One region of the Paenibacillus sp. FSL M7-0656 genome, then DNA from elsewhere that is predicted to be linked to it. Evidence: riboswitches for the same ligand, from Rfam matches in the RefSeq annotation. Region 1 holds a riboswitch; the other holds the start of a gene.
What was found. Region 1 has a riboswitch for glycine ahead of sdaAB (L-serine ammonia-lyase, iron-sulfur-dependent subunit beta). Riboswitches for the same ligand answer to the same signal wherever they lie in the genome.
Positions count from the first base shown of each region.

Region 2: another riboswitch for glycine. It lies ahead of gcvT (glycine cleavage system aminomethyltransferase GcvT); the one in region 1 lies ahead of sdaAB (L-serine ammonia-lyase, iron-sulfur-dependent subunit beta).

Region 1 covers NZ_JBBOOT010000001.1:3,669,598-3,684,990, forward strand. The annotation lists gene MHI01_RS16160 (HAMP domain-containing sensor histidine kinase) at 1-1,286, opposite strand, end outside; gene MHI01_RS16165 (response regulator transcription factor) at 1,283-1,966, opposite strand; gene MHI01_RS16170 (alpha-glycosidase) at 2,194-3,954, shown strand; gene sdaAA (L-serine ammonia-lyase, iron-sulfur-dependent, subunit alpha) at 4,137-5,114, opposite strand; gene sdaAB (L-serine ammonia-lyase, iron-sulfur-dependent subunit beta) at 5,104-5,793, opposite strand; glycine riboswitch at 5,931-6,067, opposite strand; glycine riboswitch at 6,072-6,196, opposite strand; gene MHI01_RS16185 (collagen-like triple helix repeat-containing protein) at 6,337-8,625, opposite strand; gene MHI01_RS16190 (LolA family protein) at 8,834-9,994, opposite strand; gene MHI01_RS16195 (sensor histidine kinase) at 9,930-11,420, opposite strand; gene MHI01_RS16200 (response regulator transcription factor) at 11,417-12,127, opposite strand; gene MHI01_RS16205 (phosphotransferase enzyme family protein) at 12,320-13,351, opposite strand; gene pstB (phosphate ABC transporter ATP-binding protein PstB) at 13,535-14,290, opposite strand; gene pstA (phosphate ABC transporter permease PstA) at 14,303-15,190, opposite strand; gene pstC (phosphate ABC transporter permease subunit PstC) at 15,193-15,393, opposite strand, start outside.
Region 2 covers NZ_JBBOOT010000001.1:5,849,174-5,864,566, reverse strand. The annotation lists gene MHI01_RS25845 (glycoside hydrolase family 88/105 protein) at 1-676, opposite strand, end outside; gene MHI01_RS25840 (extracellular solute-binding protein) at 701-2,200, opposite strand; gene MHI01_RS25835 (carbohydrate ABC transporter permease) at 2,263-3,135, opposite strand; gene MHI01_RS25830 (ABC transporter permease) at 3,181-4,134, opposite strand; gene MHI01_RS25825 (AraC family transcriptional regulator) at 4,417-6,753, opposite strand; gene MHI01_RS25820 (endonuclease MutS2) at 7,281-9,284, shown strand; gene MHI01_RS25815 (cysteine-rich CWC family protein) at 9,424-9,639, shown strand; gene MHI01_RS25810 (hypothetical protein) at 10,896-11,339, opposite strand; gene gcvH (glycine cleavage system protein GcvH) at 11,841-12,236, opposite strand; glycine riboswitch at 12,580-12,702, shown strand; glycine riboswitch at 12,706-12,806, shown strand; gene gcvT (glycine cleavage system aminomethyltransferase GcvT) at 13,023-14,159, shown strand; gene gcvPA (aminomethyl-transferring glycine dehydrogenase subunit GcvPA) at 14,156-15,393, shown strand, end outside.

The DNA.
Region 1 (15,393 bases):
ATATATTTCCCGTTGGCGGCATGACGGATCACGTTTTGGAACAAATTATCAAGAATACGGCGCATGCCCTGTTCATCCATATGCCAAATCAACGGTTCCTCTGGCAGGTCAATATCAATATCGAATTGCTCTTTCTCCCAGACCGGGTACCAGGCGGCCGCCGTTTCCCTGACGATCCGCAGTATATCTTTCTCTTCCAGCTTCAGTGTATATTTCCCACTTGTGAGCAAATTGTAGGATAACATGTTGTCAATGAGCCCACCGAGGTCCTCCATCTTTGCTTCCATGCGATGTAATGAACGGTCACCTTGCTCGCTCAGCTCTTCCTTGTGCAAAGCATGCATATGTCCACGAATCACCGTTAGCGGGGTACGCAGATCGTGGGAAAGCCCTGCAATGAGACGTTTGCGCAATTGTTCTTCCTCGCGTTCACGGTGGCGGCTGTCGGACAGTTGATGCACCATCTGATTGAAGGATTCTTCCAGTTGACCAATCTCGTCTGTCCGGCGGATATCTACCGGAAGCGGGAGACCTTCCTTGCCTGTGGTCATCATGGCCGTCTGCAACCGAATAAGTCGTTTGCGAATGCGTGCGAAGAAGAGAATCGACATAATGATAAAGATCAGAAAGATGAGGGTCATTACGATACCAAGATACAAGAGTTCCATCGGCCAGTTACTCTGATTCATTTGCAGAAGTGACCGTGGCACTTCAATGATCATGAATCCCTGTCCTTTGTCCTGCTCAGCTCCTCCAATATATGCAACTACGGTCAGTGGATCGCGAAAGGAAGCTACTTTCATGAATTGCACCGTATTGTTTACATTCCATAAGGCTGGAATATAAGTCTCTGTCGTTTGCCCGGAATCCAGTGACCATCTCAATGTCGTGTCTGTCCTCCCGTCCGGCGACGTGGATTTCAGAAGCGTTACATCTTCACCCCCAAGAATAAAGAGGGTCTCACCGCTCACACTCACACGATACATGGAAGATTTGGGATACGAGCCATGTAATTGCTCCAACCGGGCCTTAATCTCTTCATCCGAAGCACCATCCAGGTTCTTCGCTTCATGTGACCAGAGGTTACTGATCTTAGTAACATCACCGTAAGGCGCGGCGCGGTTCATATTCGTGTCCGTGTTATTCACTACAACAATATATATAACGGATATGATCGGAAGTACAACGGGCACAAATAATACAGCCGCCAAGATCAGGAGGATGTATCTGGACATCAAGGACCGCCCAAAGCGAAGCTTGCGCCGCCCGGATTGTTTTTTATTCATGGCTTCTTCACACGATATCCCACACCACGGACCGTCTGAATAACTACAGGATTGGCCGGATCAAGCTCCAGCTTTTCGCGTAGATGTCGAATATGTACCATTAAAGTTTTGTCCCCATCCAGATAGGGCTCGTTCCAGACGGCTTCATAGATCTGCTCTTTGGTTCGAATCATGCCCATATGTCGTAGCAGGTAGGCGAAGATGTGGAACTGTTTTCCCGATAAAATAATCTCATCTCCCGTCTCCTCATTGACGATCCGGTTGTCCTTCTCATAGATGGAGAGATGATCCAGCTTCAGGGCTGTATCCGATGAGACCGCTGTTCCTGCCTTACGCAGTTGTACTTCAATCCGGGCAGCCAGTTCATCGGGGTGAAATGGTTTGGTCACATAGTCATCGGCAAAATCAAGACCGTGCAACTTATCGTCAATGGACGTTCTGGCCGAGAGCATGACAATGGGCACGGCGGGATGTTCTTTTTTCAGTCGCTGGCCCACCGTAAATCCATCCAGCCCAGGCAGCATGACATCAAGAATAATGAGTGAACAACCGACAGCAGCCTCCGCTGCACCTTCACCACTGCCGAGCCATACCACCTCATAACCGCGCTCCTCCAGATCGGCTCTGACCCAAGTCGCAATTTCCGTATCATCTTCAATATATAACAGTTTGGTTTTCATCCGAATATTCGTTTCCTTTCTGCCCCCAATGGGTTAATGATATATCTGAGCATCATCATGATAAAAGCTGTCTATATCATATGGATTCATGTCTTGTTGAGCAAATGTTGAAGTCCTTTACGTTACCATACATGCTAATTATAGCTTATCCATTAACGTGGGGAATGTCATATTAATCAAGTCTACCAAGTACATATCAGTGCTACACCTGACGGGAGGAAATCATTATGTTGCTGGAAGCTATTTATCATCAACCGAAACGAAACTGGGCCTATGCCTATGACCAAGATACAATCCATCTGCGCCTGCGTGCCAAAAAGAATGATCTGACCGAGGTACATGCCCTGACCGGGGATAAATATGCGTGGGATGCAACCAAAGCGCTGGTTCCCTTAACAAAGTTCACCTCTGACTCCATGTTCGATTACTTCGAGGGTGAGGTGAAACCTCCCTACCACCGACTGAAGTACTCTTTTCTGCTCAAAAACGGAGACGAACAGATCTGGATGACCGAGACGGACTTCCAGGAAAAAGAACCAGACGATCCGGGTCGTATGTTCCAGTTCCCTTATATTCATGCTGGAGCTGTATTCACACCCCCTGCATGGGTTAAGGATGCAGTGTTCTATCAGATTTTCCCTGAACGATTCGCCAACGGCAACCCGGATATTAGTCCGGAAAAGGTAGAGCCGTGGGGTGGTGAGCCGACACCTTTCAATTTCTTCGGCGGTGACCTTCAGGGCGTGATCGACCATCTGGATTACATCAGCGATCTTGGCATTAATGCGATCTACTTCACACCCATCTTCGAAGCCACTACCAATCACAAATACGATACCGAAGACTACCTGCAGGTAGACCGGCACTTTGGTGACGCAGATACCGTGAAACGATTGGTCGAGCTGTGCCACGCACGTGGAATTCGCGTACTGCTGGATGCCGTGTTCAACCATTCCGGGAAGACATTTGCTCCGTTTGTTGATGTGCAGAAGAACGGAGAACAATCCAAATACAAGGACTGGTTCCATGTACATGAATACCCGCTGGACGTGAAGGACGGCATTCCAACGTATGAGACATTCGGATTCGAAGCGCATATGCCAAAGCTGAATACGGAGAATGCTGAGGTTAAGGCCTATCTGCTGGAGGTTGCCGAGTACTGGATCAAGGAAGTGGGTGCGGACGGATGGCGGCTGGATGTGGCAGACGAAGTGGACGATGCATTCTGGCGTGATTTCCGCCGTGTAGTCAAAGCGGCTAATCCGGATGCCTATATTCTGGGCGAAGTATGGAACGAGTCTTCCTCCTGGCTGCAAGGTGACCAGTTCGATGCGTCCATGAACTATCCGTTTACCGATGCCGTGAATGCTTTCTTTGTGAAAAATACGATGCACGCCGAACAGTTCGCAAACTCCATCGGGCGACAGTTATCCCGTTATCCGCTTCAGGCCAGCGAAGTGGCGTTCAACTTGCTGGACAGCCACGATACCCCGCGGCTGCTCACACTGTGTGAAGGCGACCAGCGCAAGATGAAGCTGGCTGCGTTATTCCAGTTCAGTTATATGGGTGCTCCGTGCATCTATTACGGAGACGAGATTGGCATGGACGGCGAACATGATCCGGGCTGCCGTAAATGCATGGAATGGGATGAAGCAAAGCAGGACCGAGAGCTGTTTAACTTTTATCAGAAACTGATCTCCCTGCGTCATGCTCATCCTGCCCTGCGTGCAGAAGGCACCGTTCGTTTCTTGCAGGCTCGTCCCGATGGCAGCCAACTGGTATTTGAGCGACAAAATGAGGAGGAACGCATTCTGGTTCTGTTCAATCGATCAGAAGAGACGGCTATTGTCGAGCTGGAGGCTGGTGACGAGGAATGGACCGAGTTATTCGGCGGAAACCATCGTACTGCCAAGGAAGATGGCATACTCGCCATTGAACTGCCCGCGTATGGATATGCCGTACTGAGTACGGCTGTGAGCCAGAACTAGAGTCATAATACACATTCATCTGAAGTCAAATATAAGTATCCTAACTTCGCTTCATCTGGCAGCATAAAACAAGCGTCCTGCATAACCCGGATTCGGGTTCGCGGACGCTTGTTTTGTAATTTTGTATTCGCCGTTATACATCATAATGTCACTGATTTATATATCGGTGGTCCCGGTTCAGCTTAAACCTGAGTACCCTTGTCCACTTGAGCATTGTCCGCCCCACTTGTAGTTGTGTCAGAATCCGCTGGTTTCGACTCCTGCTCAGGCTCGGCACGCTTTGCCTTTGGTTTAGCCAGCTTTTGCATCATTTTGCGGCCTGTTGGCGTCTGGGCCAACCCGCCTTGGGCTGTCTCCCGATGGCGGCTCGGCATCGCACTGCCTACTTCCAGCATGACATCGATGACTTCATCTGACGGAATGGCACTACGCACTCCGGCCAGGGCCATGTCAGCCGCAGCCAGCGCCGTAACTGCACCCAGTCCATTACGGACGATGCACGGGATTTCAACAAGGCCTGCGACCGGATCGCAGATAAGGCCCAGTGTATTTTTTAACGCCAAACCAACGGCATGAACGACCTGTTCCGGTGTACCTCCACGCAGTTCAACCATGGCACCCGCAGCCATGCCGATCGCGGAACCCACTTCCGCCTGGCAGCCACCTTCGGCCCCGGAGATAAATGAATTGTTGGCAATAACATAACCAATCGCTCCCGCACAGAACAACCCGTTCACCAAATGTTCGTCCGTCCAGCCAAATCGCTCCTGTGAGCTAATAAACACACCGGGGATGATGCCGCAGGAACCGGCTGTTGGTGTTGCCACGATCCGACCCATGGAGGCATTCACTTCAGATACACACAGGGCATACGCCATGGCAAGTGCGGAAGCATCTCCCGAGCAAGTCTCGCCCTTGCGAATGTACTCAGCCATTTTTTTGCCGTCTCCACCTGTTAATCCACTGCGTGATGTCGTATCTTCCGTTAACCCTTTGCGTACCGCTTCCTTCATCACCTGATAATATTCAGACATCTGCTTCACAACATCCGCTTCCGGTGTATTGGTCTCCTGAACTTGCTCCTCAATCATTAGCTGAGCAATGGTTTTGGATTCCGCTGTACAGATCGTATTCAGTTCGTGTAAATGTTTAAATCGCATCCGAATCAACTCCTCTCTTCAAATCAATAACACGAATGTCTAGCACATGGTCCAGCTCCCTTAGACGCTTGAGCATATCGGGATTAGGCAAACCATCCATTTCCATCGCGGTAAGTGCCTCGCCATCACGGGCTTTCCGGTCCACCTGCATATACCCGATGTTAACCCCGGATGAACTGATCGTGGACGTTACCGATGCAAGCACCCCTGCTTTGTCCGCATGTCGCAGAACGAGTGTTGGAAACTCACCACTAATCTGAACACGAAAATCATTCATCGAATGCACCGATACGCTTCCACCACCAATGGATGCACCGATTAAGGAGCAGGCACGTTCTCCATGCCACAACTCAATTTTGACCGTATTTGGATGAGGAGCAGGCAGGCCACTTGTATAAAACTCAACCTCCATGCCCGCTTCCTCTGCGTATTGCTCTGCATCCGGGATACGCGGATCGTCTGTGACATAATCCAGCAGACCGCCGATCAGTGCCAGATCTGTTCCGTGCCCCTGATACGTATCTGCAAATGAACCGTACAGTGTCAGCCGGGCACGATCTGGCGTACATCCTAGCCACTGTCGAGCAATTCTCCCTAACCTTGCCGCTCCAGCTGTATGTGAACTTGAAGGCCCCGTCATCGACGGACCAATAATTGAGAAAACATCTTTAAATCGCACTTGTAAACCTCCATTATTAATCATGATTCATATTTGTAAAATGTATTCGTCATTTCGATCCAGGAGTTTCATCCACAATGTCCCTTATTTAGATATGATGACATCAAAAAAGGACAGAAGAAGGCCTTAGGCCCTCTCTCTGTCCTCGATACCTGAGAGTTTCACGATCAGCAGTGTCTCACGACAAGGGTGCACTGCCTGCGATTACAGACAAGTTCACCGGGCTGACTGATCATATACCCCTTGGGTGGCGCAGTTCGCGCACTCTCCAGAGTTGCGTCCAACGATGGTACATTTACCTGAGAGATTAACCACTGCGCCGGGTGCGCAGCAGCTTGCTCCTTCGGTGCCTGAACACTAGCCATATTGCTCGGCTAACCCAGGTCTCTCCCGCTCGTTATCATCCGCTGTATTATCTTAATTCGATTCGAATTGGTACATTTCTAAGTTTTTGATCATGATCAAGCATACCCATAGAGTAATGTACAACATCATATATGTCAACAAAAGTAACGTGTAATTATCATAAGTTCGATGTCTATTTTAACTGAAGCGAATAGCATTAATATTTCTCACTTCCGCTGAGGCACTAGTGACGCTTGTAGTGGTTGTAAATTGGATGCTTATCGTGTATGCGTTAGTCGTTGTAGCAGGGGCAGTATCCACGTAAGTGTTGGAGGAAAGAAACCTTAACGTTCCCGCAGCATTACCGCTCCTTGAGAGTTGCAATTGATTAATTAGAACTCCGTTACGTCTCAGATTAATGTTATATGCGATAGTCCAGTTAGAACCTACTACTACTGCTACTTGTGTACTGTTGTCTATTTTCACGCGTTGACCTGCCACTACAGGTACATTAAGTGTCTGAATCGTCGTTTCAGCTACTAATGAAAGACCCAACGCTGCGGTCTGGCTATCAGCAAACAAGGAAGAGTCTGCCGGAGCCGAAGCTGCAGTTGATCCGGTCGCACCTGTAGCCCCAGTAACTCCGGTCGTCCCCGTTACGCCTGTCGCACCTGTAACCCCAGTGGCTCCGGTCGTTCCCGTTACGCCTGTTGCGCCTGTAACACCAGTGGATCCCGTCGTTCCCGTCAGTCCTGTTGCTCCTGTAACACCAGTGGCTCCCGTCGTTCCCGTCACGCCTGTCGCGCCTGTATCTCCAGTGATTCCGGTGGATCCCGTCACTCCTGTCGCTCCTGTAACACCAGTGACTCCCGTCGTTCCCGTCACGCCTGTCGCACCCGTATCACCAGTGGATCCGGTGGATCCCGTTATACCTGTTGCACCTGTATCCCCAGTAACTCCAGTCGCTCCCGTTACTCCTGTTGTACCTGTGTCACCAGTAACTCCAGTAATTCCAGTGGATCCCGTCACACCTGTCGAACCTGTATCTCCAGCGACTCCAGTCGTTCCCGTCACGCCTGTTGCACCTGTAACGCCAGTAACTCCCGTAGCGCCTGTGACGCCTATCGCACCTGTATCGCCAGTAACTCCCGTAGCGCCTGTTACCCCTGTAGCACCAGTAGCTCCGGTGGATCCCGTCACACCTGTCGCGCCTGTATCTCCAGTAATTCCAGTCGTTCCCGTCACGCCTGTCGAACCTGTATCTCCAGCGACTCCAGTCGTTCCCGTCACGCCTGTTGCACCTGTAACGCCAGTGACTCCAGTGGATCCCGTGACACCTGTCGCACCTGTATCTCCAGTAATTCCGGTTGCTCCTGTCACGCCTGTCGCGCCCGTATCTCCAGTAACTCCAGTCGTTCCCGTAACTCCTGTTGCACCTGTATCCCCAGTAACTCCAGTCGCTCCCGTCAGTCCTGTCACACCCGTATCTCCAATAACTCCCGTAGCGCCTGTATCTCCAGTGACTCCTGTTGCTCCCGTCAATCCGGTTGCACCTGTAACACCAGTATCTCCGGTCGTCCCCGTTACGCCTGTCACTCCCGTATCTCCAGTAACTCCGGTGGCACCCGTTACGCCTGTCGCACCTGTAACACCAGTATCTCCGGTCGTCCCCGTTACGCCTGTTGCGCCTGTAACACCAGTGACTCCGGTCGTCCCCGTCAGTCCTGTCGCACCTGTATCCCCAGTGACCCCAGTCGTTCCTGTTATTCCCGTACTACCGGTGACACCTGTGGCTCCAGTAGACCCTGTCTCCCCTGTGCTCCCGGTGACTCCAGTCGTTCCTGTTATTCCTGTACTCCCAGTAACACCCGTCACTCCGGTAAGCCCTGTCTCTCCTGTGGTCCCCGTACTTCCAGTAGCGCCCGTGACTCCTGTCACTCCGGTAGATCCTGTCTCCCCCGTGGTCCCAGTGACACCGGTCTCTCCCGTCGATCCCGTAGTTCCTCCAGGAGGACCAGTAACTCCTGTCAGTCCTGTAACACCTGTAGCCCCTGTAGGACCAGTTGTTCCCGCAACCCCTGCTGTCCCTGTAGCTCCAGTCGCACCCGTTACCCCGACTAGACCGGGGTTCGCTCCTAACAATTCCTCAGACACCAAACGATGTGCCGTTACCAGTTGACCGTTCTCGTTTTTCCCCCATACGGAAATCTGAACTTCATCCTCCGCATCATCACCTGTGGTAAATATAAACTCAAATGCATCCAAATCTGCATAATAGTCTTTTGTTATAACCTGGTTAGGCAAAACATTAAACAATTCCTCAACGTATAGTGTGCGAACGCCATTCAAATAATAGCCTTGAACCAGAACGGTAGAGAAACTAGTGAGACTCCGATTGTCTAATTTCACTGTAATTCTCTGTGTAGGACGCTCGCCGCTTCCCACCACTATATTATTTTCAATTGGCCCTGTTGATAAAACAGCCATCCTGCGATGCCCCCTTCTCCTGCCTCCATCACCAAATCAAGATTGTCTCCTATAAATATGCATATTGAACTGTAAACGTGAAGTTGCCCTCTTGCCTTTTTGGAATGGACTGAAAGGAGATCGAATAGATATCCACCACACCAAAAGGAGAATATACAAAAAAAGCTGCCGCTTCGTTTCTGCGGCAACCTTATTATTATTCTTTAGCTCATCTAGACGGATTGGGAAGGGTCAGTTCTTCCGCCCAAGCTTGCAGCTTTGCCTTTGTCCATCCTTCGTTTTCACCCATGATGGAGTACCGTAAGTCATTCTCACTCCATGATATGTTCCGAATGCTCTTCATATATGAACCCTCGGTGTTACGAACCTTAATCTCGGCTTCATCCGGTATTAGTGTATCGTCCACATTTTCTTCCGGCATCTTGAATACCGTCAGGCTGACTTCTACCTTGTCGTTACTTACATAATACAAGGTTACTTCATCTCTGCTCAGCTCACCGCGCGATGTAGACATTTCGATCCGTGATAGTTCGAATTCTCCACTCATGTCCTGTAGGAACGGCTGTTCCAACGCTTTTTCCGCTTCATCTAGGGTCACTTCGGAATTCTGCATCATATCGTTCAAGTCCTTCACATCGACCTCCTTAGGGATATCAATCACGAAAGTATCCTTTGTGAATTCAGGGTCATACTGAATCGGATCATAGACCATTTCTGATTTTCCATCCCCATACGCGCTGTTTACTTTGACAATCATCCACGTTTTGGGATCTACCCAATACTCTGAAGATATGGAGAATGCGCCTTCTTCTTTTGGTGTCAATTCAATATGAATGACGTCCTGTCCATGAAGTTTCTCCTGTCCCATCATATTCACATCATGCGTAGTACGTAACCGCTCTAGTTGATCGAGCAATATTTGCTTCTGGGTTTGATTAGGTTGTTGTGACACGGATGATGCATCCATGGAATATGCTGCCCCTGTTTCTTTTTCATATATGATGATCTTCTTTCCATCATTAACTGCGTAACTGACATTGCCATTCTCTGATGTTTCCGTGCGCTTTCGTCCGGTTTCACCATCTACCCATTCCTTTATTTGCATCGTGTTAGTCAGCTTGTCATCCGCCCATATCTTCATCACACCTTCCGCATAATACGAGGCGGGTTCTGTTTCTGCTGAGACAACCTTCTCAATCATCTCATCTCCTGACATAGCCAGCATATCCTTCTCCGCGCAACCTCCAAGCAGGGCGCCTGCCAACACAGCAGTACCCAGCATCATCCATCCTTTTTTCATCATCTTATCCACCCTCTCTGCATTTACATTCTCCATGTTCAGGCAATCGGCATGCTGCCAGCGTTCCATATCCTTCGTATGACCACATGCGCATATCCCCTCCGTGCTTTATTGCAACCCGTTTGGCTATACTCAATCCCAATCCCGAACCACCTGCATATGTCTTCTCCTCCTGATTCTGGTGTTGAACATAGGGTTCGAAGATACGAATGAGCTGTTCCTCAGGAATAGCAGGACCTTCGTTTTGTACTAAGATCAATGTTGCTCCCGCCCTGTAGTTATCCAATTCAGCTCTAAGCGAAGGAATAATCCATTCAGGAAGCTCCCAATCTGAAGCAATAACCCCTAGTCCCATTACACCGTTCGTCCTTGTGTGGCGTAGTGCATTATTTATCAGATTATCTGTCAGGCGCATCAGTTGTTCGGGATGAACTCGGTACAGTTGATCTGTGCGGACATCCATCTTCACGTCAATCTGACCACGCTCGGCAAGTCCCTCATAGCTCCCAAGCAGCATATCAAAAAACTCTTCACCTTCCACCTTAACCATGGCCATCTCCGATTCACTGGAACCCAACGCCGTATACATCTCAAGTTCACTAATCATCTGTTTCATCCGCTCCACATTTCCGAGCAGCACATCCTGATATTCCTGCCTTTCAAGGCGTTTCAGTTGACGATCACCGTTAAGTACTTCCGTATAGGCACTAATGGACATCAACGGTGTTTTCAGATCATGGGATAACGAGGCGATCATGAGCTCTTTTTCTTTTTGCTCCCTCTCCACATCGGCCTGAGTATGTCTGATCTTGTCTTGCATTGCATCAAACTGTTGGAGCAAGATGCCCATTTCATCATGACGAACAGGTACCACATCCGTAGCAGCCTCTCCCCGTGCAAAAGCATCCATTCGTTCTATGAGATATTTCATCGGCCGAAAGAGCTTTCGGGATAGCAACCACAGCACTGTTCCGTATAACAGAATAAAGAAAGTAGCAGCGAGACCCATGACCCAGGTAGTCCGCAAGGATATGCCTTCCAGCCAATCTCCACGCAGCATGACGATTTCGTAAATGCCTACCAACTCACCTTTTTCCCATACGGGTTTCTTCAACGAGAATGTACGATGACGAATCTGTAAGTTGTACAAATTACGATACAGCTCCGCCCCCCCAACGGTGTAAGCTCCAGCAGACCATGTACTCCCCTCTGATGTGTACACCCGAATCCCTGTTGGTAAATACAGAGCAAAGTTCACCCGACCATTCTCCAATTCAGAGAGTGCAGCGAAAGCATCAGGCGAGTGCAGCTGGTACAGTCCCGGGTCAGATAAAGCCAGTTCAATAGGAGCCAATTGTCCGGACAACTCCACATATTCCGTTACGGCACGCTGATCATTGTAATAGTTATACAGGGAGTACAGCGCCCACCCAGCAGCGACAGGCAGCAGCATTACAATGAGGAAGGCAAGCATTAACCAGTACTTCAACTTCATTCCTCAGTCTCCCCCACGAACCGGTAACCACTGCCCCACACCGTCTGAATCCAGCGTGGATGATGGGGCTCGTCACCAAGCTTGGCCCGAAGGCTCTTCACATGAACTGTGACTGTACTCGAGTTCCCCGCCTCTGGCTGACTCCAGACATGTTCATACAGTTCCGCCTTGGTAAACACCCGGCCAGGATGAGAAGCAAGCAGTATGAGCAAAGCCCATTCCTTGTTGGTTAGTGCCACATGATCTCCATGAACCTGTGCGCGCTGATTCAAATAATCAATCGATAACCCATCGTTATACTGTCTATCTGTCGAATCCGGCTCTACGCCCTGATATCTGCGGTACCTATTCAGATGAGATTTAATGCGAGCTGTAAGTTCCGTTAGACTGAAGGGCTTCGTAATATAATCGTCAGCTCCCAGCCCAAGCCCCCTGACTTTGCTCTCTTCCTCGATTCGAGCACTCATCATGAGCAGCGGAACATCGCTGATCAGTCTAATGTTTTTGCATACCGTGAACCCATCCATTTCCGGTAGCATCAGATCCAACAAGACTAATTGATAGGTTCCCTCCCTAAAGTCTTCCCAGCTCTCCAAACCGCTTGATGCCCAAGTTACCCCATAACCCTCATGACGTAGATGATCTCTCAAAATACGGGCAATCTCCGGATCATCCTCCACCAGCAATATATTCTCGCTGTCTCTCATCGCTGCTTCATCCTCCCATGACTATATTGTAGCTAAGAAAAGTTGACTCTCCTCAGAGTTTATACTTTCTTCATAGGTGTCCATTAAGATCGTTATCTAATGCATGCAAAAAGAGCACCCCGATTGTTCAGGACGCCCAGGTAATATTCACAATCTTAATCCTAAGTTATAGCTCCTAGAAAAGGAAACACCTCATAACTCATAGAAGATGCTCTCGTTCTGTACATAGGGTCTACAATACTTGCTGCACAGCTGCGGCATGCGATCTTTCATCCATTCGTGCCTCGACTCATTCGCCATCTGAAAAGCATAATAACCCAGTGTAAAGATCAACATGAACCCTTCCATCAATCGAATATCACGATCCGTCAGTGGTGCGATCTGTTGGGTATAACCGGATAAAAATATGTCACGTTCCTCCCGATTGAACATAAGTGCTGCCCCTCCGGCATCAAAAAGATAATAACCATAACCGTGTAGACAAAAATCAATCATGGAAATCCCCTGCTCCGTTATCAGCAGATTGTTGCGAGTAATATCCCCATGAATGATCCCCCATGTCCCTGCGTAATGCGGGTATGTTTCTAACTGCTCATTAATGTTCTCAAACGTCTCACGAAGCAGATCAAAGTCTTCCGTTGTAAAAATCCCCAGTCGGACACCTTCCTCTAGCTGCCCTAGCATGACCAAGTTCTCATGGCTATTGCCATATGCCGGCCGCACCTTTGTTCGATCTGTCTGATTCTGCTCACGCCCATATTGATGAAGCATCTGCAGTTGTGCCCCCAGATCATAGATCTGCTCTGTTGTCAGGCGTTCTCCCTGCTGGATGTCCCTTCCCTCAATCCACTCCAGTACTGTACAGCAGATTTCTTTACCCGCTTCACTTTTCCATACCGTGACCCAGTCTCCCGATACATTCCGTACCGGATGCTGCACGCGCAATGCTGTCGTTGCGTTTAACTCATGAAGCAGGTTCATCTCTGCCTCCAGCGCATGAAGCGTATGCTGAATGCCTGTCATACTTGCATAGGCGGCTTGATGGATACGTAGCAGATACTTCTGCCCGCTTGCTTCATCAACGACATGATATGTCAGATTCTCATTATGACGAATATATGAAACGACAGGTTTCTCAATAGTGTAGTTCTGTATAATCTGAGCTGCCATATGGTCGTAAGACATCTGATCCGTAGTGATTATCAACATCTCCTTCGAAGTCATGTAAACGTTCTCTTCACACTAAATATCGTAGCATAATGTTTATCCCGCATACAGAAAATCCCACTAAAATATAAATTAAAAAAGCACAACCCCCGAACAACCGTCCAGGCATTGTGCTTTCTTTTGTCTCTATTATTTCTCTATCTCTCTGTCTGTTGCTCTATGTGACACTCCATGATCCAATTAACCGAAACGACCCATAATGTATTCTTGCGTCAGACGATTGTCCGGGTTCGTGAAAATATGCTCTGTATCCCCGTGCTCAATCATGCTTCCCAGATAGAAATAAGCTGTATAATCCGAGATGCGTGCCGCCTGCTGCATGTTATGGGTAACAATAACAATCCGCAGCTCCTTCTTGAGCTCGGTAATCAACTCTTCAACTTTACCCGTAGATACCGGGTCAAGTGCAGATGCCGGCTCATCGAGCAGCAGAATCTGTGGTTCAACAGACAAAGCGCGAGCGATACACAGGCGCTGCTGTTGTCCCCCAGAGAGAGACAGAGCTGACTCATGCAGTCTGTCTTTTACTTCGTCCCAGAGCGCAGCACGGCGCAAGCTTTTTTCCACAATTTCATCCAGTGCCTTCTTACTCTTCGTACCGCGGTAGCGGGGGCCAAACGCGATATTGTTGTAGATGGACTTATGAAAAGGATTTGGCTTCTGCCACACCATGCCAATCTTCTGGCGAAGCTTGATTACATCGGTTCCAGGCTCATTCAGGTCGTTACCGTCCATCCAGATATGTCCCTCTGTACGGGAACCGGCAATCTCGTCGTTCATTCGGTTCAGCGACCGGAGGAACGTGGATTTACCGCAACCAGACGGTCCAATAAGAGCCGTTACGCTTGCTTCAGGAAACGTCAGGCTAATCTGCTTGACCGCCTGGAAATGTCCATAATATATGCTTAACTGTTCCGTACCAAAAGGTATGGCCATGTTGGTTCCTCCTTATTTCGAAGCTGTCATGCGGCGGAATACAACCCGACCGATCCAGCGTGCACTTAGATTGAACGCCAGCACGAGAATGACAAGCACGGCGGATGCCCCTGCTGCCACTTCTTTGGAATCTGGCCCAATACCTTCACTATTTACTTTCCAGATATGGACAGCAAGTGTCTCTGCCGGACGGAAAGGATTAAGCGGTGATCTTGGACTCGTCGGATTCCAATCTGTAAAGTCCAAAGGTGGACTGCTCATACCTGCGGTGAACATCAGCGCGGCTGCTTCACCGAAGATCCGGCCCGATGCCAGGATCGTACCCGTAATCAAGCTCGGTAATGCCACAGGCAACAGAATGGAAGTAATGATTTTCCACTTGGACAGCCCAAGCGCCAGACCTGCTTCCTTCTGCTCCTTCGGAACGGCACGGAAGGCCTGCTCCGTAGTCCGCACCATCAGTGGCAAGTTAAAGATCGCCAGAGCCAAGGCACCCGAGATCAGGGAGAAACCAAGACCAAATTGATTTACTAGCAGCAAGAGACCAAACAAACCGATAACGATGGATGGGAATGATGACAATACTTCAACGACCAGACGAATGAAGCTGGTAATCTTGCCTGGTTTGGCGTATTCCGCCATGTAAATCCCGCCGCCCCATCCGAGTGGAATGGTAACAAGCAAGGTCAGAACAAGCAAGAATACGGAGTTGAAGAGCTGTGGACCAATCCCGCCGCCACCCTTAAGCAACTGTGGTGCACTTGTAAGGAAGTTCCAGCTAATATGTCCAATGCCTCTATACATGATGAAGCCAAGCAGACCGAGCAATAGAATAACAATGAACAGGGCTAGTACAACGATAACGGATGTTGCAATTTTATCTACCGTCTTTGCCTTCATTTTCATACCCGGTTTCTCCTTTCAAGCAGGCGAACCAGAATGACGAAGACAAATGTCATCACCAACAGGACAAGCGCCATACTCCACAGTGCATTGTTATGAACAGAACCCATCGTGGTGTTACCCATGCTGAGTGTAATTACACTTGTTAATGTTGAAGCTGATTCGAGCAAGGATGTTGGAACATGCGGTGCATTACCGAT
Region 2 (15,393 bases), 2.2 Mb from region 1:
GATCTACCGGCAGATAATCCAAGGTATCCACAACCGCCATCACATACCAGCCCATCGCCCGACTCCAGACATGTGGTGAACATCCCGTCTCACCCGAACTCCAGCGCTGCTCTTTGCTCTCATCCCAGGCATGGTACAAGAGACCGCTACGCGGATCACGTGTACATTGCTCCACCAGCAAGAGCTGCAGAGCCGCCTTGTCAAACCACTTCTCTTCACCCGTCACTGCGCCATACTGGGTCAGATACGGAGTAGCCATGTACAATCCATCCAGCCACATCTGGAAAGGGTAAATCTTTTTATGCCAGAATCCGCCTTCACTTGTATGTGGCTGTCCCTTAAGCTGAGTCATAAGCAACCCCGCAGCTTTGCGATACTTCTCTTCTCCCGTTTTCTCGTGCAACAGGAACAGTGATTTCCCCTGATTGATCTGATCCAGATTATATTCCTCGATCGTATAGGAGCGAATGGAGCCATCTTCCTGAACAAAATGATCCATCAGCTCACGGATGTAGTCAAAATACTTTTGCTCCCCCGTGTACGTATACAGCTCCTCCAGCGCTTTCAGTAAGCAGCCGTTCTCATAATGCCAAGTGGAATACAGCTCATGGTTGCGATAACTTTCCATGAATTGCTGTGCCATGCGCACCGATGTGAGTTGCAGTGTTTCCTTCATGATCAAGCCTCCGCTTCCGGCTCTTTATTGAGCCTGTTTTTTGTAATCTTCGGCATATTCCTCACGAATCTTGTTTCCACCCGCATTGCCCCAATTCTCGATTTCCTTTTCCCAGCCACTTTGATCGATCTTGCCCATAATGTATTTGGTCTGCGCATCGGCAATCACCTGATCCAGGTCTGCCCCACGGTCACCATACGTTGGAGAATATAACGTCAGCGCAGGGTTTGGCACAGCGTGCTCCGCAAGTTCCTTGGCAAGTGCCGTACCTTTTTCACCCAGTTCGGTATCCTTCAATTTTGGTACGTTATATCCTTCCACATAAGGAAGGTTGTCACGGTAAGGTTTCACTTCACGCTGGAATGCATCGAAGTCACTCATCTCCACCTGATCTTCGCCCACTTTGGTGTAATGTTTGTCTTCCATACCACGCATCAACAGGGTCGCCATCTCAGGGTCCATCAGTTTATCCAAGAAGGAGAGCAGGTTTTTGAGTTCTTCTTCCGATTTCACCGTTGATTTAGGGAATGCCAGAATCCCGGAGTTACCTGTCTGTCCTGCAACACGGTCTCCGTTCGCTCCAAGCAAACCAGCGATATCTACCACACCATCCGGATTGTTTTTGGACAGACGCTCTTGCTGACTTTTTCCGTTCTGAGCAACACCAACACGGATCCCCACAACACCGGAATCATACTTTTTCTCCGCTTCCGTAGAGTCGAATACAGCAAAATCTTGGTTCAACAGTTTCTCATCGTACAAACGTTTCAGCAGATCCAGCACCTGCATATATTCCGGTGTCATGAATTCCGGCGTGAAGCTGCCATCATCCTCGACTTTCCACTTATTAGGTGCACCAAAACTTACGCCAAGGCGCGTCGTGAAGGAATATTGATCCTCATTATATTTTTTGAAAAGCATTAGTCCAAACGTATTATCCTGACCATCTCCATCCGGATCGGAGGTTGCCAGTGTTTTAATCGTTTCATACCATTCATCCGGTGTGGCTGGCACCTTGAGATTCAGCTTCTCGAACCAATCCTTGCGATAGATTACCGTAGCCCGCGCAATATCAGAGAATACAGGAACCCCGTAGATTTTGCCCTCTACCTTGATGTTGTCAAAAAAACGCTCGTTCTGTGCCGACAGATTTTTGTAGTCTTTCAGCAAAGGCCCTACTTCCCAGAACACGTCATTACGCATCGCGCTGGTCACCGTTGGGTTATATTGCACTTTCACAATTTTTGGCATATCGCTTGAAGCGATCATTACATTAATTTTGTCATTATAGGCCGAAGCCGGAATCCACTGGATATCCAGTTTGGTATTGGTATACGCTTCAATCTTTTGCTGAACTTCATTGCCTTTGCTTGGCACATCACCCACCTGTGCAATGGCTATGGACACATTTTGTACGCCGCCCTCGGCAGCCTGACCCTCGTCTGATCCGCATCCTGCCAGCAAACCTGTCACCAGTGCCAGTGTGCTCAAGACAGCTACGGCTTTCTTTTTTGTTGCTTTCATAACATGAAAACCTCCCTTTTTTTATGCAGTCATAGTGAACTGACTTTGAACCATGTGCCGACTCAACCTTTCACCGAACCCAGCATCACTCCTTTTGCAAAGTGCTTTTGCAGGAATGGGTATACCAGCATAATCGGGATTGTGGAGAACACGATAACGGCCATGCGAATGGTAAGCGGCTGGATCTCGGTCTCTTCGATACTTGTGTCTCCGATTCGGCTCTGTGCCAGAATAACAATCTCACGTAGCCAGACTTGGACAGGCCACTTCTCACTATCATTGATATAGATAACAGCGCTGAAGAAACTGTTCCAGTGGGCCACCGCGTAAAAGAGTGAAAATGTCGCCATGGCTGGCATGGACAATGGCAGTACAATCCGGAACAATACGCTGACATCGTTACATCCATCAATTTTGGCTGCATCCTCCAGCTCGTCGGGAATGGCCTGGAAGAAGTTTTTCAGTACGATCAAGTTAAATGCACTAATAGCGGTTGGCAGCATCAGTGACCATAACGTATCCGTCAGGTGCAAGGATTTCACGACAAAGTATGTTGGAATCATCCCGCCACTGAAGAGCATCGTGAACAATACACCGAGCAATATGGGCTGGCGTCCACGCAAATATCTTCTGGAGAGCGGATACGCCATAAGTGATGTAAACAGCAGGTTAATGAAGGTACCGATCACGGTAATATAGACCGATACACCCAGACTGCGAATCAAAGTATCTGTAGAGAAAATGTAACGGTACGCGGCCAGAGAGAACTCTTTTGGAAAAAGAATGAATCCTCCCTTAGCCACTTCATGCGGACTGGTAAACGAAACGGCCAAAATATACATGAACGGGATGACCGTCACAATTCCAATCAACAGCAGCAAGCCGTGATTGAGAAAATCAAAGATCCGGTTGCCCCACGTTTTATCCTGTTGCATTTTAATGTTCACTCCTGTCTGGTGAAGAACGTCTACTCCCGAGGGTTAGTAGACGCCTTCCTCCCCGAATTTTTTGGCCAGCGTATTGGCACCAAGAACAAGCGCCAGCCCGACAACCGATTTGAACAACCCGACAGCAGCACTATAACTGTACTGTGCCTGGGTAAGACCCTTCGTGTACACGTAGGTATCAAATACCTCGCCCACATCCCGGTTTGTCGGAGTTAGCATCAGGAAGATCTGTTCAAAACCTGTATCCAGGAAATTTCCCAGACGCAGAATGAGCAAAATGACGATGGTACTGCGAATGGCCGGCAACGTAATGTGCCAGGTTTGGCGCCACCGATTGGCACCATCAATCCGTGCAGCTTCATAGAGCTGTGTATCAACACCGGAAAGCGCAGCCAGGAAGATAATTGTGCCCCAACCAACTTCTTTCCAGATGGATTGTCCAACAATCATCGTTCGGAACCAACCGGGTTCAAGCAGGAACGCAACCTTTTGTCCCGTCAGGTTATAGAGCAATTCATTAATCGCACCACCCTCAGTTGTGAACAGCATGTAGAACACACCGACAACAACAACCCAGGAAACAAAGTGTGGAACATAAACAAGAGTTTGTACAAATCGTTTGAACCGTTCACGGCGAACTTCATTCATCATGAGTGCCAGTACAATCGGCAGTGGGAAAAAGAACACAATGTTATAAATGGCAAGTAAAAACGTATTCCGAAATAATGTCCAGAACTGCGGTTCTCCGAAGAAACGCTGGAAATGTTTGAACCCTACCCAGTCACTTCCCAAGATGCCCTTGTAAGGCGTGTAATCCTGAAAAGCCATCGTGATGCCATACATGGGTATGTATTTGAAAATAACAAAGTAAAGCACACCCGGTATTAACATGATATACAGCCACCGGTTTTTGATAATGTCCCTCCACAGCAGGTTTTTGTCACTGCGGGTAGCGGGCCGTGTTCGAGCCGCCGTTTCGGCTTTCATATTGTCTTCCTCCCCACATTGGAAACGATTACAAAATATCACTTCCTGAATTCATGTCTTCATTGTGGAGGATAAACGAATGACTGGCTATCGTCTCGTTTTAGCCTTTTGTTTTTCCTTATGTAGCAAGGGTTTAGCTCATTTACATCACAGAGTTCAAAGGCGCAATGAACTGCTTTCAACCTCTATATTCCTGTCTTAACTTCATGGAGAAAAGTGGTCTTCTTCCTTCATCCAAACATAAAAAAGCCTGCCTGCCATGGCGGGCAGAGCAGGTTTGTTTTATCGTTGCTGCTCCCGGTACTTGCCGGGGGTTGTTCCTGTGATTTTGCGAAATGTACGGATAAATGCGGTTGGGTTGGTATAGTTTAATTTCTCGGCAATCTCCGATATTTTAAGATTTGTTGTTTGCAGCCATGTCTTTGCTTTTTCCATACGATACTCTGCGAGATATTCCGTAAAATTGACTCCAGCTTCCTTCTTGAATACCCGACTTAGGTAGACAGGATGGAAATTAAGCTCTGCTGCACAGGCTTCCAGCGACAATTCACGATCATAACGTTCCTCTATCAAACGAATCATACGTCTCGCAATATTCATGTATTGGGATTCTTCCTGCTCTCGCCAGAAACGGATGACTGGCAGGAACAGCCGCTTGCGGAACCAATTGGTCATTTCGTCCAATGTGGACAACTTCAGCAAATGTGACATGGATGCTTTTTCACCCAGTACTTCGGCTACATCTCCACCTTGCTCCTGCACAAGCTGATATACACGAGACAATAACTGAACCATAATGACGGGGTATTCACTGAAATGAAGCTTTTTGTCTGCAAGCAGCCCCAAATATTGCTTAAAGTAGGCGTCCGTCTTCTCTTCATCTCCTTGCTTGAGCGCAGACGCGAGCTGATCCTCAATCATACGTAACTGGGTATACAACGCAGCCTCCATCTGACCACGTGGCTGAATATCCTCGTAATGCAAAATAATACGGCTGCCCAGACTTACCCGGCCCTGCAGAGCCTCTCGGCTCTCTTGAACCGCTCTTGGCGTATCTCCGATACAAGCGTAGGAACGACTGATGCCGATACTTACGGGCAGATTCAGATAGGTCACGACACGTTCGCGAATCCAGTCTGCCTGGGTATGCATCCATTCCTTCAGCTTCACCTCATCCGTCAGATCGGAGGCAAGTACGGTGACCTGAGCATCGTCCAGCATGACGGGGGTGAACCGAACTGCCGAAGGAAGGAGCTCACCTACCATATTGTTGACAGCAAACAGCAGCAGATCGCGATCCTGTTCCTCATATCGGGTCCCTTCCAAGGTATCGATCTGGAGCATGAGTACGCCAAGACTCGCCCACCCTGTCGGGAAATCGTACAATTCTCCCTGATATCTGAAATCTTCTTCCGAGATTTTACCTGTCAGCAGTTTGGTCATAAAAAACTCCTGGAGATGCACATGCTGCCCCTTCATCTGCTCACGCATCGTTTTCTCCGAACTGAACAAGGTTGACAATTGCTCCTCAATATAGATAAATTCATCCTGTCGGCGTCCTGACGGAGCAACTGGGGAATCCAACCCCTTCGTAAATTGCAGCAGTCTGGAGATTGGTGAGTACATCCGCCGACTGCCGTATATGGCGAACAATCCCGTTACACATAACATGACCAGTGTAGCGATACCGGTAACCAATGCAATTTTCTGTGACTGGGCCGTAATCTGTCCAAGAGATACAACGGACACGTATAACCAGCCATTGAGCGGAGATTGCCTATAACTAACCGCCACTTGATTACCTTCCACCTCCGCACTGAAGAACCCCTCTGGCTGGCCCGTCGTTTGCACCATTTCCTGAATTTCCTTATTCAGCCCGTCATATTTCCCGCCTTGCTGCATATCGTTCAGAAAATACTTCTGCTCCCGATCCAGAACGTACATATCTCCAGAATTCGTATTTCGGCTCAAGTATGTACTCAGTTCCGTATCGGCGATATCAATTACAAGAAATCCCTTTGGTTTCACATTGGTTGGTATCATCGGGATTTTGAATACCATACTGACCACATTATCCGATGATATAAGAGCAGGTGCCTGTTCGGGTGTTAGTTCACCCATACCTGCTGACACAGGTACACTTTCTTTGGCTGAACTGGCATTCTGAGTGACCCAGAACAGGCTGTTGGTATAACTCAGGTAGGAGCCAATTCGGTCTCGAATGCTGAAATCATCCAATTTGCCAAAAGAACGCATCGAAACGACCCAATCTTCATCCAGATTGACCAGATAGGCTTGGTCAATGTTCGTAACCGCTTGCAAGTTGTTAAAACCGGAGGTCAGATCACGAATCTCCTGAAACTCGCTACTGTCTAGTGGTTTCTTCATCGCTTGTAGTACCAAGGGCGAATTAACATACTGGATGGATGATAATTGCAGGCTGCGCAGAACTTGTTCTACCCTCATTTGGGTCTGATGTAATATCTGAAGATTGCTCTCACGCACTTTCTGTTCAATGTCACGTGATGCAATCGTATACGAGACCGAACCAATAACAATGACCGGAAGGGCTCCGAGGATCAGGGTAAAACAGAGCAAACGCAGTAAATACTTCGGCAAGAAGAGCATCCTCCTTTATACGTGTGTTTATTAAAATAAATCGCTTTCATTGGATTATTTTACTATTGTTATTTTAAAACCCATTCTTATTCAAGTCCACTCATTTATTCTAAAGGTTGACTTCAAACCAATTTCCAGTTTATATTGGTTGCATATTCCTCAATCAAAGGAGAGATTTTTAATGTCGGTGAATGTTCTTAACTAACCAAGTTTCATATTCAGGAGTTTGGCCTTTCATTGCGCTTGTGCCCATATGGCATACGTGTATTTCATGATGCGCCAGATCCCTGTACTTAGTTAAGAACAGCGGATATCATAAATCGCCTCCGGGATTGTAATTGTCCGGGTCTATTTCCGCGCTGAGTTCAGCGCGGATTTTTTAATATAGACCTGTAGTGGACTTTGCTTTCCCATACGTTTAGGGCGGAGAATGACGTTTGTTCATTCTCCGCCCTTTTTGCGTTTTCCAGGAATATGTTTCAGCGCGTCAACTGAAATCCCAATTCAAATTCAAGGAGAGATTACGCATGAATGAGAACACATTAAACAGTTTGGGTTATCCACAAATTCAAAAAAATGTTGCAGACTGCGCCCTGTCTTATCTGGGCAAACGTTATGCGAGAGAACTAAAACCGATGGTAGATGCTCACCTGATCGAGATTCGCCTGGAAGAAACAGCAGAAGCTGCTGCATTGATTCGCTTCGGGGCCAGTATCCCCCTCCCTTCACTCGACGGAATGGAAACCATTATGGATCTGCTTGGCACCGGTTATCTATTCAGTGAACGCGACTTCAGTCATCTCGCTCAGTTCCTGCGGAGCTGTGCACAACTTATGAAATACATGGAGGGCAAATCCGGGGCGGCTCCCACCGTCAGTCGTTATGCAGCATCCATGATTCTAATCGAACCTTTGCTGAGTGAGATCGAGCGTTGCATCCATAGTGGACGCATTCAGGATCAGGCGAGCAAGGAACTGATTCGTATTCGTAAAAAAATAACGGTGAATGAGGAACGCATGAAACGAAAACTTGATTCTCTGGTGAGTAAACATCGCTCCATTATGCAGGAACATGTCATCAGCCAACGGGGAGGAAGAACGGTGCTGCCCATTAAGAAAGAGTTTCGCAAACAGGTGAAAGGCAGTGTGCTGGATGAATCGGGGAGCGGGCAAACCGTGTATATTGAACCCGTTGAATTAGTAAGTCTGCAGATGGAATTGGCTGCTCTACAAGCCGAGGAGTCCCGAGAGGAGATGAGAATTCTCGGTGATTTAACCTCTCTGGCCGAATCGTATAACCGTGAAATCGCCCTCAACACCGAAACGGTAGGTGTATTGGACTTCCTGTTTGCCAAAGCCAAATATGCGGCCACCATGGATGGGCGTACCGTTCGAGTCAATACTCAGGGCCAAATCAGCCTTCAACGTGCACGTCATCCATTCATGGGTTCTTCCATGGTTCCACTTGATTTTGCCATCGGCAGAACGTATTCATCGCTCATTATTACTGGCCCGAATACCGGTGGTAAAACGGTCGCACTCAAAACACTTGGTTTGTTAACCCTGATGATGCAATCCGGTCTGCTTATTCCGGTGGAGGAGGGTGGCGAGATGGCCGTTTATAACGAAGTAGCGGTTGATATTGGTGACGGACAGAGTATGGAACAAGCGCTCAGTACGTTCTCTGCACATATTCGCAATATGATTGGCATACTGGAACAGGCGAATACATCAACTCTGGTGCTCATTGATGAGATGGCCTCCGGCACAGATCCCGGTGAAGGTGTTGGACTTTCTATCGCCATGCTGGAGGAACTTCACAGCCGCGGAGCAACCGTTGTGGCGACAACACATTTTGGTGAAATCAAACATTTTGCAACTGCCACCCCAGGATTCGAAAATGCCCGCATGGAATTTGATACCGTATCTCTCCAGCCGCTGTATCGATTGCGTATCGGAGAAGCTGGTGAAAGTTACGCCTATTCCATTGCATTGAAGCTGGGCATGCCACAGCGAATTATAGAGCGCTCCAAGTCCCTGTCAGATCAAAGTATTTCGAGAGATCGTACATTAGGGTTCACGTCACCTCCTTCCGAAACTAAGGCCCTGACGCCTGCTCGTTCTGGTACAGAATCAGTCAGCCCAGCAGAGTTATCCAGAAAGAACCAGTCGAAACAGTCAAAGGATCCAATCCGTCTCAACAAAAAGACAACAACCAGAGAGTCGGATTCTCCTGCTCCTGCCAAAACTTTTCGCAAAGGAGATCGGGTGTATGTGGCCTATCTTAATCAGTCGGGCATCGTCTGTGATGTCGAGGATAGCCGTGGAAATATCGGGGTCATGTTACGTGGACGCAAAATAAAAATCCATAAGAAACGCCTGACCCTGCATATATCTGCCAATGAGCTTTATCCAGGTGACGATTATGATTTGGACATTGTGCTGGAAACAAAGGAAAATCGTAAGAAACGTAAATTGATGGGACGCAAACATGTGGAAGGCCTACAGATCGAATTACCGCCTGAAGAATAGCCGATGGGAGAAACAGATGTGGTGAACTGGAAGTCATATATACAGAGTGAAATCCATAATCACCGGCACATTTCTGTTATACTGGTACCAGTATGTTTAACTTCAGCTCGTAGCTATTGCACAGGGAGGGAAGAACTGAATGTCTGCAGTACAAGACGATCAAGAGCACATCCATATCGATGTTCTTGTCTGCCCATTATGCGGGGAAGCTAATCGCTGTTCCTATGCCGCAGGACATCCTCATTCGGAATGCTGGTGTAACCGGGCTACTTTCCCCGAGGGTGTGTTTGACCGTATTCCGGCAGAGCAGCGCCGAAAATCGTGCATATGTCAACGCTGTCTCAATATCACTTAATACCGTTTACTAGGTTAGAACTAAAAGAATGAACCTGATTGCACATATGGTATTATACCCTCATGGTAGACAGTGAAAAAACAAGTCATGTTACAATCAACTCAACACTGGAAACCAGAGGGTATTTTTTAAAGCCAGCGAAGAACGACGATAAAAGAAGCGGATCGTCTGGGCGAGGAAGAATAAGATTGGGATTAAATGAGAGTTGGATCATCACATCGTTTCGTAAAAGCCAAATCGGAGAAAGTTTTAAGGATTAGCGTGAAAGTCGGACGAAGAAGAATTTTAGTAGCGTAGAAGAAAACGTCTATTTAAAACGCAGGTATAATATCTAAAAAAAGCTCAGACTTGCACGGGGAGGGAAGCTGAATTTTAAAGCCCGGTGTCAGTTTAATCAAGAAATAAGCACGTGGGTTCTTTGGTGGTTTGGCTATGTAGGATTGTTGAAATTTCACGTGCAGGTTATTACAATTGGAAGAAACTTGGCCCTCAGAGAGAAACGAGCAGACCGGGATGCAGACCTGAAAGCACACATGTTAAGCATTTACCGGCTTATCCTTAATTCGGCTACAAACATATCCGAACCGCTTTAGGAAAAGAGACTTCGTGGCCTATTACAAGAAGGCGCGCCGCTTATTCAGATAATTTCAGATTCATTCCTTGACTCGTTCCGTGATGTCTTAAATCGGGAAGGTCGCGCTCTCCTGGGCAAAGCACGTGACGGATATCACATAGGTCCGAATTAGTCATGAGTTTGCTATGTTATCTTTCGTTTGAGATAGATCTGTATAAACAACGAAATTGTGGCATGGGAACTCTCCGAGGGAAATGAACTAAAACCTATGACTGACACGTTGAAGAAACTGCAATGTGGAACACCCTTGCTCCATACGAACTAGTGGATTTATTATACAACACAAGACTAAACCAAGTCGCTTAAAGAGAAGACGCTGACGCGGAGCCATTCCCAACGTGAGAACTGCTTTGACAATCCTTGTTTCGTTCTTTTTCTCACACTTAAAGGAAGGAAAAACTGTATATAGATAAGCCTCTGAATCTAGAGAAAACAACGAGCCAGATTACGGAATATATTTCGTTTTGCAACAAGGAAGGTGTCCAAGATAAAATAGGCGACCTCTCCCTGGTTAAATTCCAGAAAAAAGCCGCCGTTTAATTAATTTTTTCTTTTTTATTGTCTACTTGATGACAGGGCTATAACTATACTCATTCCTTTGTGTCTAATAAAATCATTAAATTTAATGATAGACTGCAGTAAAAATAGTTCTCACAGAGTATGAAGTATGATAAGGAAGATCCTGTATCTCAACTTTCACTCTCAAATTACGACTCGCTGCAAAAATCACTTCGTCTGAAAGTAGAGAGTTGACACTCAGTGCTGTAGCTAGAGAAATTGCACTAACATACCCCCCCAATACAGGAGATACCCTTGAAGCTATCATTGGAGCGATTGTTTCAACTAAGATTGCAGAATTACTTGAAAACCTCTTCATATTCGCTGCCAAATCTTTTACCGTATTTGCATCCATGTAATAGGTTGCAATGGTTTTATACTTTGGTTGGGAAACATCACCAATATAATCACTATTAGCTGAAGCTAGATTTGTGTTAACAGGAAATAATGGATAGGCGGCTGTTGCTAGCATTGAAGCTATTACGACTTTCTTTAACATGTTTTTCATTTAATATGTACCTCCAAATATAATATAATATAATATAAAAAATTAACTCAACTTAATATTCTCCAACAAAAACCATTATATTTCAACATTTAATTAATTTCAACTTATTTTCAATAATTTAGGATGAATAACCTATATGTATATAATTAGATTTCTTTAATACGAAAACTTTAAAGTCTAAAGTACATCAATTTGTATACCTTTTTTACTATTATCTTGTTCGCTGTCTTGTAACGAGGTTCAATATTCTTAGAAGGAATAAGTATTACCAAACTAGTTGGACACAAGTTTGGATAAGGGTAACTAAGACATTTGAAACCATAACGTAACCTTAGTTCTGCATGCTCCAAGAAATTTTGATAACGATATCATCCGTACATAAAACCTCCTTTTTATCCAAGAGCTATAAATCTCCAGGTTCAAAATTCAACAATCAGAAAATATCGACGAGAAAAACCTTAAGAAAGCATTTAGAAGAAGGCTTTCTTAAGGTTTTTCGTTTTAGTGGGCTTCCGTATGTTTCCGATACGCGTCTGCATTCATCAATGTAGACAATGCTGCTGTCAGATCTCCCTCAACACGGATCTCAATCATCCAGCCTTCCTCGTAAGGAGAGCTGTTCACAAGTTCAGGGGAGTCCTGCAACGAATCATTCACCGCAATGATTGAACCAGTGACGGGAGAGAACAAGTCCGACACCGTTTTGACCGATTCGATCGTTCCAATGCTGTCCTCTGCTTTTACATTGGTTTCAAGGTCAGGCAATTCCACAAACACAATGTCACCCAGCTGATGCTGCGCGAACTCGGTAATGCCAATACGTACAGTATCCTCCCCTACGGTTTGCACCCATTCGTGCTCTTCACTGTACAGGAAATCACTTTTCAATTCGCTCATCGATATCCGCCTCGCTTTTCATTAATGAGTACATGCGTTCTTTGACCTTAACCTTTTTCCCAGAACATAGCGTATGATATTTTTGAATCAAATGTCAAGATACCTCACAATTTATTTGCTGAACACCTCTAAATCCTGTAACCGGATTACACTCTTTCTTCATATACTGGTGAATATTAGAATAGTAAGCGTAGTCTTTTTAAATATACGAACAATAACTTAAAAAATAAAATAAATATTCGGTTTTAAATCATTATCTATGATATCGTTCTTGACATCGGTAGTGGATTCACGTTTTAATGAAAGGAGTAAATATGTTTATTGGACTATGTTATACCCGCGGATGAATGTAAAGGGAGAGATTACCCGTGACACCCGATTCGGGATGTACATGAGGTAACGCCGAAGGAGTAAACCACCGATAAGCGGAGGTGAATCTCTCAGGCAAAAGGACTTTTACGGGACGCAACTCTGGAGAGCATCTATTCGCCCTGTGCGGGCGTTATGATCACCCAAGGGGAAACCTGCTGCACAACGCAGCGGGGTAACTCTCAGGTACAAGGGACAGAGCCTTAGAATACAGCGTGCTACTTGGCATGCCGATTCTTTGGCCTGTCCTTTTCCTTTTTCCCAAAAAACGAAAAACAGGATGTAGAATGGCGCTGCCATAGCTGCCTTACCATACTTATGTGATGAAAATATCTAGCTGAAAATTTAAAAATACCCTGGTTCATTGATCCACGATTGTATATCCGGCCGGCTGACGGCCCATGACGAGGTGATTTGATGTCTGATTTGCTTAGAACACCACTCTTCCCACTATATCAGCAATATGAAGGCGTACGGTGCATTGATTTTGGAGGCTGGGAGCTTCCCGTACAATTTAGCGGAATCCAGAAAGAACATGAAGCGGTACGCGAGCGTGCTGGACTGTTTGATGTATCCCATATGGGCGAATTCACTGTACAGGGTGAGCAGGCTGAAGTTTTTTTGCAACAAATGATGACTAATGATGTGACCACGCTGGTTCCCGGTCAAGCCCAGTACACCCTGATGTGTTATCCAGATGGCGGTGTGGTGGATGATCTGCTCGTGTATAAGCTGGAAGATCAGCATTATATGCTTGTGGTTAACGCCTCCAACATCGACAAGGATTGGGCGTGGCTGCAAGAGCACTTGATCCCCGGCGTAAGCATGACCAATGATTCGGAGCAGACGGCGCTACTCGCCTTGCAAGGTCCACTGGCTGTAGACATTATCGGGAAAGTTACAGATACGGATGTAAGCTCGATTGAACCGTTTCGTTTTGTGCAGGATGCTGAAGTATGTGGAGTAAAATTACTGTTGTCCCGTACCGGTTATACCGGTGAAGATGGCTTTGAGCTATATGTTCCTGCAGATCAAGCCGCTGTGGTCTGGAATGGGTTAATGCAAGCCGGTGAAGGTCACGGACTTGTACCGACAGGCCTCGGTGCTCGGGATACACTGCGCTTTGAAGCAAAGCTCCCTCTGTATGGACAGGAATTGTCGGCAACTATCTCTCCGCTTGAGGCTGGTGTTGGCATGTTTGTGAAGCTGAATGCCGGACCTTTTATCGGACACGAAGCCTTGTTACAGCAAAAAACTGACGGGCCCGCCCGCAAACTGGTCGGCATCGAAGTGTTGGAGCGCGGTATTCCCCGCCCCCACTATCCGATTTACGCCGAAGGCGTACAGATTGGTGAAGTGACAACAGGCACGCAATCACCTACATTGAAGCGTAATCTGGGGCTTGCCCTCATCGACAGCAAATACGCTGCGCTGAGAACCCCGCTTGAGATTGAGATCCGCGGCAAGAAACTAAAAGCCGAGGTCGTGAAGACCCCTTTTCATAAACGGACACGTACGTCGAAGACACCTACTCAAGGAGCTGATCAAGCATGAGCAAGCACCGTTACATTCCCATGACTGAACAAGATCAGAGCGCCATGCTCGCAACCATCGGTGTGGATACGCTGGAGGATCTGTTTCAGGACATTCCAAAAGAGATTCGTTATCAGGGCGAGCTGCCCGTATCCTCCAAACTTGATGAATATGCGCTGACACGTCACATGTCCAAACAAGCTGGCGCCAACGCCAATTTCGAAACACACGCCAGCTTCCTCGGCGCTGGCATATATGATCATCATGTTCCTTCCGTCATCAATCATGTCATTTCCCGTTCCGAGTTTTACACTGCCTACACACCTTATCAGCCTGAGATCAGCCAAGGTGAACTACAGGCCATTTTCGAATTTCAATCCTACATCTGTGAATTAACCGGTATGGCTGTAGCCAATGCCAGTATGTATGACGGTGCAACAGCTTTTGCGGAAGCCGGTAATCTGGCCGCAGCGGCAACTCGTCGCAAACAGCTCATCGTATCCCGTACCGTTCATCCGGAAGCCCGTCAGGTATTGCAGGCATATGCGCACGGACTCCGTCTGGAGATTGTCGAGATTGGCTATAAGGATGGCCTCACTGACTGGGATGCCCTGCAAACCGCCATATCAGACGATACCGCTGCTGTCATGATCCAGAGTCCGAACTTCTTTGGTGCCGTGGAAAATGTGAAGCAGGCTGCCGACCTCGTGCATGCGCACAAGGGCCTGCTCGTTGTAAGTGCCAACCCGCTATCGCTGGGTCTGCTGGAAGCCCCAGGCAAGCTGGGTGCCGACATCGTTGTTGGCGATGCGCAGCCCCTCGGTATCGCCGCTTCACTCGGCGGCCCAACATGCGGATATTTCGCCGTATCCCAGCCTCATATGCGCCGAATTCCTGGCCGAATTGTAGGCCAGACCACGGATCGCGACGGCAAACGTGGTTTTGTACTCACACTGCAAGCACGTGAACAGCATATCCGCCGCGAAAAGGCGACATCCAACATCTGTTCCAACCAAGCTTTGCTTGCACTCAGCGCATCTGTGTACATGTCCATCATGGGTAAACAGGGTATGATCGATGTCGCGGATCTGAATTTGCAAAAGAGTCATTACACCCTCAATACATTAACTGCGATTCCTGGAGTTAGCCTTACTTTTAATGCACCAACATTTAATGAATTTGTGATTAAGCTTCCTGAAGGAACCGATGTGGATGCACTTCAACTGAAACTGCTGGATGCCGGCTTTATTGGTGG